Allorhodopirellula heiligendammensis: one gene and its partner. The protein of the gene in region 1 interacts with the protein of each later gene in a pairwise test. Links are inferred from orthologs where the notes say so. Each region holds a gene or a part of one and is shown on either strand. Other genes may lie near its edges.

Region 1 (5,764 bases):
TGGTGGGGGAAATTGTTCAGATCCGCGTTAACACGTTCGCAGTCAGCGCCGTAGACGATGGCCACGCGAACCCGTCGACCGCTGGAGGGGGCTCTTCCCTACGATTGGATCTGAGCGGTCGTTTAGCGGACCACAATGAGTTGGAGATTGAGCTGGAGTCGACGCTGGATGCGGAGGGTCGGCCCCGCTTAGTCGGTGGAGTGAATTTGTGGATTCTCGAGTCCGAGTGACTTCAGAATGCGGAATCGACAGCGCCAAACTATTTGAGCTTGCCGAGCAAGTTTTCGAGCAGATCATCGCTGATCATGGACTCGACTTGCACATCAATGGGGTCGGCTCCATCGTTGTGGGCATCCGTGGGTGGACTGCCTGCAAGCTCGGGGGCGGCAGCGGATGCCCGCTTTTTTGATTTTGGAACCTTGATCAAGGGTGGCCTGCCGTCGAGCAGCAGGTCGAGCCACGTGTCGGAGTCAAAGCAACCTGCCCGGCGTCGCCGGGCTGACGTGGCGATCCGGTGGTCTGATGACACCACACTCAGGGTCTTCGGCGCTGCATGTTGGGCGATGATTTCTTCCAGGAGATCATCCGCTTCGGGGTAGTCGACTGCAAATCGAACGTCGATGCCTTGATACAGGTATTGCGAGGCAAGATGCGTCGGTGCGTCCTTGGCATCAAAGACCACACAGGTCCGCAGCCGGACATTTTCATCGAGATGTTCGACAAGTCGATCGAGTAAACGCTGACGCTCGACATCGAGCCAACGCCGGCTTGCTCCCCGACCCGGCGGCGCGACAGGCGCAATCACGTTATATCCGTCGATCAGTAGGACGACCGACACGGGAAGATCTCCGGAAACGCGTAGTGAGGTGAGGGCGTTAGGATCTGAATAAACGATCCAGCCTTCATCATAGCAGTAAACCAGAGAATCGCGACAACACAAATTCGGTGAGCAGAGTTGTGTCGCGATGCGGTCCTGCGTCGATCTCACTGATTGAACCGCGTGCCCATTGGGAGGCGTTTCTTCAATCGATCGCGGGGCGTAATCCACGCGGTTTACCGAATCCGTCGCGGGACGATGTTCCGGCGGCGAAACGTATTGATCGTGGGGTATCGCCCGCGTGACTAAACGAAGTTGCTACTCGCCCAATCGCTCTTCCCGGATGGATCGACCCCATGAAATTGAATCGCAATCGCTGCTTCCTCGTCGGTCTGCTGCTCGTTTTGCTGGGTGTTCAGTTCCGGATGATCGATTCCTTCGTGCTCAATGAGAACACGACGCGAACCTTGGCAAAGGTGAGCCGCAAGGCGGCGATCACGCCCGAAAACTCGTTGGATAACATGATGCTTCAGGTTCATCCCAATCCAACCAAACGTATTCATCCACCACGCTGGCTCGGCTTGGCGATGATCGCCGTCGGCAGTGTGGTCAGCCTGCACGCCGTGGCGATGCCTCGCCATGAGTGAGGGCTATCGATTGAGTTCGATTCCGAACGTGTAGCCGAAGGCAATGTAGCCTTGATCTTGGCGTCCAGTTTCGATCGAAGGAGTCACGAGGCCCCCGGTCTGCTCGACCAGGTTGTGGCTCGAACGCCACACCCCGCGGGCAATGTCAATGACTTGGAGACCGCATCGTACGTTGATCATTTTCGTCAGTTGGTACCCAAGCTCTGCACGGGCATCGAAGCCGATCACAAACTCTGCGTTACTGTCGAACTGAGTGGTGCTGGCGGTCGTGGTATCCAAAATCACGTCAGCGGATTCTTCGAAGCCGTCATAGACCGTCGTCGCTTCGGTGCGTCGATTCGAGTAGGCCTGGGAGTTGACACCGGTAAAGCCACGGAATTCAGCCGAATATCGCCACCGATTCTGGAACTTGAAGTACCGGAAGCCGGCTTGCAGTGCATAGATATCATTCTGAATTTCCACACCAAACGTGTTCAGACGGTCCAACGGCGTGGGGTCGGTTCCAGGCGGATTGGGAATCAAGTACACGTAGGGTGACGTGCCAATGCCGATATTCGCCAGATTGGGATCATCGAAGGTGTAGCCATAGGTCTTCAGCGAAGCTTGATCCTGAGCTCGAATGAAACGAGCGCCTATCATCGGTTCGAGGATGCCACCGTAGTGGTAGGGTTCCATTCGCCAGGTCTTGCTCAATTCATAGCTTCGCATCTGCATGGAGTTGAGCGTCAACCCGATGTTATAGAATCGAGTTCCATATCCCAACACGTTACCGTCAGTGTCGCGAAACACGGACAAATTGAAACGGTTAGGGTCCGGGTAAGTCGCGTTTCCCGTGAAGTCGTCGCCGTTGATGCGGTTGAGCCGGTCTACAGTCAGCGAGTCGGCTGCGGTGGCGTCGTTGCGGAGATACGTGAACAGCATCCCAGTGTCCTGATCGGGTCGCATGTACCCGACTTCGTAACGCTGTCCACCACCGGAGTCCAGCCGATTGCCGTCACCAATGTCATCACTGTTGGACGGCCGTGAGCCGTACAAATTAATGCGATCGTAGGTTGCAAACCATCCGGTATGAGCCCGTTTCTTGGGCTTCATATCGAGGATGTCCGCATCATAGACCGGCTCGAACCATTGAAAGTCCGGGTCAAATGCGAACGGATCCGCAAGTGCATGGTTGTGCTCTTGTGCCGATGCGGAAACGCCTCCGGTCGCCAAGACCAGCAACATCGTCAGTTTCGTCGTCAGCTTCCGTACCGACATCGTATTTCCACCGTCATGCTAGGAGTTGCCGCCCGCGCCTTGAGAACCGATCACGAGGTAGTTCCACCGGTATGGTGGCTGCTACTCACGTCATCGACTCTACCCCGCGTGGCTGCGGGTCGCTTAAATCAAACCACAATCCGGCACGCTGTTGTGTGCCTTTTATATCGGGTTGTGCAGGTAGTATCGGCCAGGACACCCCCGTAGGCTTAGCCGGATTACTGGAGGAAACCGTAAATCCGCCAAAAAGCTTAGAAGCCGAATAATCACCGCCAATCCCCATATTTTACGCTGCCTGCATGTTCGGATTTCCGCCGCGAAATTCACGGCGCTCCCTGCTGGAGCGAAAAAGTGGCGTGTCGCCGAGGCACTTGGCCCTCCGCCGCAGTTCTTCAATGGGCCCGCCACAACCTCTGTTTCGTGGTGTGCCGCCATGCTGCGATTCCGCCGACGCTCGCCAGAGCATGAAATTTGACGTACAGAGGGGGTGTTCCCCGCGCGGTGACCACCGAGGACAGCACACCAGGGCCGCATGGCCCCCCCCACAGGCAAAAACGGGCTGGATTTCATCTTATAAGGGCGTATGAGCGAACCCAGCCAGGAAGAACCCAAAAAAGAGGCTGACGAACGGCCTCTGGTCAGGTAGACTAATGTTAATGTGCTGGGGGTCCGTATTCGGCCCGCCCTGAACCCCTCCCGGATGCCGCCTGTCTTTTCCAAACTAGGCATCTGAAACACTCCTCTCTCCTCGCCCTCCTCCGACCGGTTCTCCTCCTCATGGAACCCTCCACCCCGCCTCGGTCGGCGCGCGACTCGCGTCGCAAGCCGCCCCGCATGCGCCATCCCGATCAAGCCGTCGATCAGCGCGTGCGCGAACTGGACGCTGAACGCGATCCGCTCTCACTGCCTGAAGAAATTGTCAGCGAAGTCACCAAGGCCGGTGGCCGCGTTGGGATTCCACAGCCCGACGCTAATGGCACAGCGGTCAATCTGGTCCAATTGCAGCAGATGTCTCACCCCGAGCTGATTGCAATGGCGGAGCAGGCGGGGCTCGACGATATCGCTGGCATCACTCGCCAGGAGCTCGTGTTTCGCTTGCTCAAGGCGAAGATGAGCGCAAATGGTTTGATGTACGGTGAGGGTACGCTCGAAATACTGCCCGACGGGTTTGGCTTTCTGCGCAGTGCCCAGTACCACTACCTGTCTTGTCCTGATGACATTTACGTCTCGCCGAGTCAAATCCGTCGTTTTGGATTGCATACCGGCAGCCATGTGGCCGGCCAAATCCGACCGCCCAAGGAGAACGAACGATACTTTGCGCTGTTGCGGATCGAAGCGATTAACCACAGCGAGCCATCGCGTCGCGGTCGGCAGATTCCGTTTGATGAACTCACGCCGCTGCATCCTCGCACCCGCATTGTGATGGAACATGTCGCCGATGAGATGAGCACGCGAGTCGTCGATCTGTTTACACCGATCGGTTTTGGCCAACGAGGTTTGATCGTCAGCCCACCACGGGCTGGTAAGACAATCTTGATGCAACAACTCGCCCATGGCGTGTTGGCGAACTACCCGTCGGCCTATGTGTTCGTGTTATTAATTGACGAGCGGCCGGAAGAGGTCACCGATATGGAGCGGGAGATTCGCTCGCATCAATGTGAGGTGATCAGCAGCACGTTTGACGAACCGGCCTCGCGACACATCCAAGTCGCTCAAATGGTCATCGAAAAAGCGAAACGGATGGTAGAGTCTGGCACGGACGTTGTTATTTTCCTCGATTCGATCACGCGTCTGGCAAGAGCCTTCAATAGCGACGCGGAATCGGCGACCGGGAAGATTTTGAGTGGCGGTTTGGACGCCGGTGCGATGCAAAAACCCAAATCCATTTTTGGCTCGGCCCGCAAGGTCGAAGAGGGCGGTTCGCTCACGATTCTCGCAACCGCCTTGGTCGATACCGGCAGCCGGATGGATGATGTCATTTTCGAGGAATTCAAAGGTACGGGCAATCTCGAGATCGTGCTCGATCAAGAGCTCGTGCAGCGGCGGGTGTGGCCGGCGATCGATCTGTATCGCAGCGGGACCCGGCGGGAAGAAATCCTGTTCGACGACGACGAGTACCAGCGGATTCAAACGCTCCGCCGCTCGCTCGCCGAACTCTCGCCCACCGACGCCATGACGACGCTCACTAAGAAACTCGCTGCCACTCAGAACAATGTTGAGTTCCTGATGAGTATCCCACCTGAGTCACTCTGACCAGTTCGATTTCCCAACTCCCGTTTGGGAACGAGTCAGAATTCTGCATCACCACACAATTGATACCCACCGAGAGATCTTAATTCGTGTCAGCATCTATTGATGGAACTACCGGTTCGCTGCCTTCCGGCCGGATCGCAATCGTCGTTAGCCGATACAACCCAGGCATTTGCGATTCGATGTGTGAAGCCGCAGTTGAAACCTTGACCCAAGCCGGCATTGCTCCGGAACGTCACTGGATCATCCGCGTCCCCGGCGCATGGGAATTGTGCTGGGCGGTCGAGCAAGCCCTCCAGCACGCCGACGTTGCTGCAGCGATTGCACTGGGCTGCGTCATCCGCGGCGAAACCACCCACGATGAACACATCAACCGTACAGTGAGTGCCTCGTTGATGAATCAGAGCATCTGCAGCGGCCGGCCCGTTGGCTTTGGGTTGTTGACCTGCAACACTCTCGAGCAAGCAATCCAACGCAGTGGTGGCAATGTCGGCAACAAGGGGCATGAAGCCGCCGACGCCGTGCTGGAACTTTTACGTCTCGCCCCGAAACTCCGCTGATTGACGACATCGAAGCCAACATGGAACAGTCCTTTCTTGCGTATTTACGCGGTCGTACCCGCAGTCTGCCCGCCGTCGCGGTCGGCATCGGTGATGATGCTGCTGTCATGGATCTGCCGGCAGGCGATGCGGGGATTCAGCAGGTCGCATGCACCGACCAAATTATTGACGGGGTCGATTTCGATAGCCAGTCCCAACCGCTCGCATCGATCGGCTATAAGTCCATCGCAATC
Region 2 (4,407 bases), on another replicon or contig:
ATGTTCCGCAAGGAAATGACTGAAGGCCGTTCAGGCGACAACGTCGGTTGCCTGCTCCGTGGTGTCAAACGCGAAGACATCCAACGCGGCCAAGTGTTGGCTAAGCCAAAAAGCATCAACCCGCACACCAAGTTCGAAGCTGAAGTGTATTGCCTCAGCAAAGATGAAGGCGGCCGTCACACGCCATTCTTCAGCGGCTACCGTCCTCAGTTTTACTTCCGCACGACCGACGTCACCGGCACCGCCAACCTTGTCGGCGCCGACATGTGCATGCCTGGCGACAACGTCAAGGTTGAAGTCGAATTGCACAAGCCAATCGCGATGGATGACGGCGTTCGATTCGCTATCCGCGAAGGCGGACGTACCGTTGGTTCGGGCGTTGTGACGAAAATCCTCAGCTAGTTGCTGGCTTCAACCCGCCTTGGTATTTAGCTGAGGAGGGATTGTCGCTACAATCACATTGCTGGGCCTTGGATGGTGAACCATTCGCCATCCAAGGCCTCGCTAATTCAGGGGCGTAGCTCAATTGGCAGAGCACTGGTTTCCAAAACCAGCGGTTGTGAGTTCGACTCTCGCCGCCCCTGCTTTTTAACGTAAACAATTCCTGCCGAAATCATTGGCTGTGAAGGACCTAAGGGAATGTCAAAAGAGATCACTCAATCAGGCACAGCCATGACTCCATTGGCGAGTGAACTGTTCCACGGGAACGTGTACAAGCCAAATCAGGGGCGATTGGTTCGCCAATTGACTGCCCTTGCAGTATTTGTGATTGTCGCACTGGGCTGCTGGCGTCTGTATGGGTTTCTCCCCACCGTCATGAGCAACGTGGTGGTCGCACGCTCGATCGCTGGGGTCCTCCTGGCGGCTGGTTTATGGTTTGGATTTCGCGTCGTCAATTGGCCTCGGTTTGCGGACTTTTTGATCGCTGTCGAAGCCGAAATGAACAAGGTCACCTGGCCCAGCAAGGACGAATTGAAGCGGGCTGCGGTCGTGGTCATCTTCACCATTTTTTTCCTCGCCATTACGCTGTTCGCCTTCGATGTCATCTGGCAATTTGTCTTTAACAAGCTCGGGGTTACTTCGTGAGCGATAACGAAATTTCGGAAGAGGAGCTCGTCGAACACGAAGAATCCAGCGGTGCCGGCGAGCCAGCAGCAGAATCGGCCAGCCCGTCGCCAGCATTACCTCCCGCGGCCCCGGTGGACCCCAATGCTCCACCCCGTCCCGAGGTGACCGACGAGTCACCGATGGATTGGTATATCCTGAAAGTCGCCTTCAATCGCGAAGATTCCATCGCAGACGCACTTCGCAAGAAGGTCAAGATGGAAGGCATGGAGGAGTTCTTTGGCGAGATTGTTGTCCCCAGTGAGGACGTCGCCACCTTCACGCGTGATGGCAAGCGACGCATCAGCAAACGCAAGCTGTTGCCCGGCTATATCATGGTCTACATGTCGATCAATGATGACACCTGGTTCCTCGTCCGTGAGACCGGCGGGATCAGCGATTTCACCGGGTCGGCGGGCAAACCCCAGCCGATGGAGCCCGAGGACGTCGAACGTTTCGTCAACCGCCCCTTGGTCGACGATGAGGACGACGCCCCGATTAAGACAGCGATCCCATTCAAGGTTGGAGATCGGATTCGTGTCAAGGAAGGCAACTTTGAGAACCAGGAAGGTGAAGTTGATGTGGTCGACGAAGCCAATGGACGCGTGACCGTGATTATCAATATTTTCGGCCGTAGTGTCCCGATGGAACTCGATCACTGGCAAGTCGAACCGCTCTAACGAGCAACTAGCTGCTAGCGGCTTGCTCCCAGCGACGCCCGACAGCAAAAATTTACTGTATTCCAAGTTTCCTGACCCTTGATTGCGTACGCTTTGCAGCGAAAGCTGCAGCACTCCAGCGAAGCGCTAATCGCAAACAGCTAATAGCTACACTCATGGCAAAACAAGTCACTGGCCAAGCCAAATTCCAAGTTCCTGGCGGACAAGCCACTCCTGCGCCTCCCGTCGGCACCTCGTTGGGTAAGTACGGCGTTAACTTGGGCCAATTCGTCCAACAATTCAACGATCGTACCAAAGAATACAACGGCACCCCGATTCCTGTCGTCGTCACAGTTTACAACGACCGTAGCTTTGACTTTATCACCAAGAGCCCCCCAGCAGCATCGATGCTCAAAGCTGCCGCAGGTATCGCCAAAGGTAGTGGCGTGCCGAACAAGGACAAAGTCGGAAAAGTAACGGCAGCACAGTGCGAAGAAATCGCACAGAAAAAGATGGACGACCTCAACGCACGCAGCGTCGAGCAAGCCGCCATGATGATCCAGGGTACCGCCCGCAGCATGGGCATCGTCGTCGAAGGCTAGTAGCCGACCGAAAAATTCTCCCCCGGCAACGTGCACTATCGATGCCGGAGGAATACCGATGCGTGGCAATCCCGGACTGACGTCCGGGATTATCGTTCAGTAAGACGCTGGTCTTTCATTGCTACGCCGCACCAAGCCCAATCTCGCAAGTCAGCTGGTGCCACGCCGCGACACTGATCCTACACAGAAAGTTTTGCTTCGTGCCGCGATCAAGTGCCGGCAATCAGATGTTGGGCTAACTCGCTCGAATGGGTCTCACCGCTCTCGGCGTGGTCGTCGAACGGGACTAACGTCCCGAGTCCCATCCGGCGGATCCTGTCGGAACATCGCGCACTTCAGTGCGTAGCGATCTCAGTCCGCTGGCCCACGGACTTGGATACCTTGCGCGGGTGGACGGGTAGTTGCAGCATTCGAGGTGAGCCGTAGTTGGACTCCAGGCAGAGGCTGCCGTCGAGATGCTCTACCAACCCAGTGCAATTTTCGACCCAGTCCCCGGTATTCAGATACAGCATATCATCGCTGTACACGATGGCGGGCGTGTGAGTGTGCCCGCAGACGACACCGTCGCAGTTCTGCTCGCAGGCATGCTGCATAATTGCTGATTCAAAGCCACTGAGCCACATCACGATCCGTTTAACAAAGGATTTCAGTGTCGCGCAGGCACCATAGGGATTCTTGTGCCGCCTTCCCGTCAATCGGTTGAACAGGCGATTCGCGCTGAGCACAGTGTCGTAGGCAAACGAAGTCACTTTGGAAACCCACTGTGCTTGAGTCTCGACAACGTCGAAGAGGTCACCGTGTGTGATCAAGAATCGCCAGCCACCGAGGGATTCGAACACGAACTCGTTAGCAAAATGAATGTCAGAGAACTGATCGGGAATCATCCCCAGGCTTTGCTCATTTCGTAGAAACGAGTCGTGGTTGCCAGGCACGTAGAAAACCTCTGTTCCTTGAGCGATGAGGGATTCGATGTGATCGATCATTTCTTTGCAGGCGCCCGACCAATGCCAGCCCTGGTTGCACCGCCATCCGTCAATGAAGTCACCGACGAGATACACCTGCTCCGGCGTATAGGACTGCAGGAACTCGAGGCACCGAGCGGCTTGCGAGTGCTTCGAGCCCAGGTGCACATCACTGATCAGGAGCGTGCGAACCGCGGTGGTAGGTGAAGAATGATTCGCCATTTTTGTTGCTGGCCTTCGCGAAAAGATGGACGCCGGACTGGTTCTCAACTACCGGCTGTGGCAAGGCTATCAGTTTAACCTAGTACAGGGGCATGCAAGCGCTTTTCTGAAAATGGCGGATCATCGTCCCTTAATGTGGGGGGAGCGGGTTTGTACTGCGACGTTGGTGTGACTATGATTTGCCCCGACGGTGATCTCGCGCTCGATTTCGCCCTCGTTTGCCCGCCTACCATCCCCCCACCCAACGACGATTTGCTGCGCAACTTCCACGTGTGGTGGCTCTCGTCCTTGCTTCTCGATGATGAGTCGTGCTCCTCGCCGGAGTGCACTCGCATGTCGACTCCGCCTTCGGAATTTCTGTGATGTATCCACTCAGCCCCTCACGCCCGTTTCGGCTGCTTCCGTACCTTGTGACTGGGGTGATCGCGACGTTGATCGTGGCGATGCAGCACCGCGCCGAGGCTGCTGGCACGCCCGTGCCTGCCGTCGCCCAAGAAGATCCTGATTTCGCAATTCAAGGCGAATACATTGGTATCGACCGTGCGATGCAGGTGATTGCGGTAGGGGATGGCGAGTTCGATATCGTCATCTATGAAGGCGGTTTGCCAGGAGCAGGAGCTCGCGGTGAACCACGCCGTATCGAGAGCGATATCGATTCGATTGGCGATCTGATCGCATCGCTGGGGATGAAACGCGTCGAACGGACAAGCCCGACCTTGCAGCGAGCTGCGCCGAGCGGCGCGATTGTGTTGTTTGACGGCACCGCTGAATCGCTTGCCAAACACTGGAACAACGCCAACCTCACCGCTGATGGACTGCTCGAGCCGGGCACCACGACGAAACAGCAATTTGGTGATT

The links.
Region 2: the proteins of rho (region 1) and nusG interact in binary tests that used the Escherichia coli proteins (3 or more experiments, as listed by UniProt). The link is inferred for Allorhodopirellula heiligendammensis from one-to-one orthologs.

Annotation. Positions count from the first base shown.
Region 1 is NZ_SJPU01000003.1:848,586-854,349, forward strand. What follows is about bases 2,950-5,764. They hold rho (transcription termination factor Rho), read left to right. Parts: upstream 2,950-3,555; coding sequence 3,556-4,974; downstream 4,975-5,764. Other genes in these bases: ribH (6,7-dimethyl-8-ribityllumazine synthase), read left to right, coding at 5,061-5,531; Poly21_RS23090 (thiamine-phosphate kinase), read left to right, coding at 5,552-5,764. Also shown: Poly21_RS23060 (hypothetical protein), read left to right, coding at 1-230; Poly21_RS23065 (NYN domain-containing protein), read right to left, coding at 260-838; Poly21_RS23070 (hypothetical protein), read left to right, coding at 1,174-1,464; Poly21_RS23075 (hypothetical protein), read right to left, coding at 1,468-2,721. UniProt on the Escherichia coli protein: Facilitates transcription termination by a mechanism that involves Rho binding to the nascent RNA, activation of Rho's RNA-dependent ATPase activity, and release of the mRNA from the DNA template.
Region 2 is NZ_SJPU01000002.1:858,585-862,991, reverse strand. What follows is about bases 1-2,933. They hold nusG (transcription termination/antitermination protein NusG), read left to right. Parts: upstream 1-1,082; coding sequence 1,083-1,784; downstream 1,785-2,933. Other genes in these bases: Poly21_RS13530 (UDP-2,3-diacylglucosamine diphosphatase), read right to left, coding at 2,701-2,933; rplK (50S ribosomal protein L11), read left to right, coding at 1,940-2,365; secE (preprotein translocase subunit SecE), read left to right, coding at 640-1,086; tuf (elongation factor Tu), read left to right, coding at 1-402. Also shown: more of Poly21_RS13530, read right to left, coding at 2,934-3,549; Poly21_RS13525 (3-keto-alpha-glucoside-1,2-lyase-like domain-containing protein), read left to right, coding at 3,912-4,407. UniProt on the Escherichia coli protein: Part of the processive rRNA transcription and antitermination complex (rrnTAC). The complex forms an RNA-chaperone ring around the RNA exit tunnel of RNA polymerase (RNAP).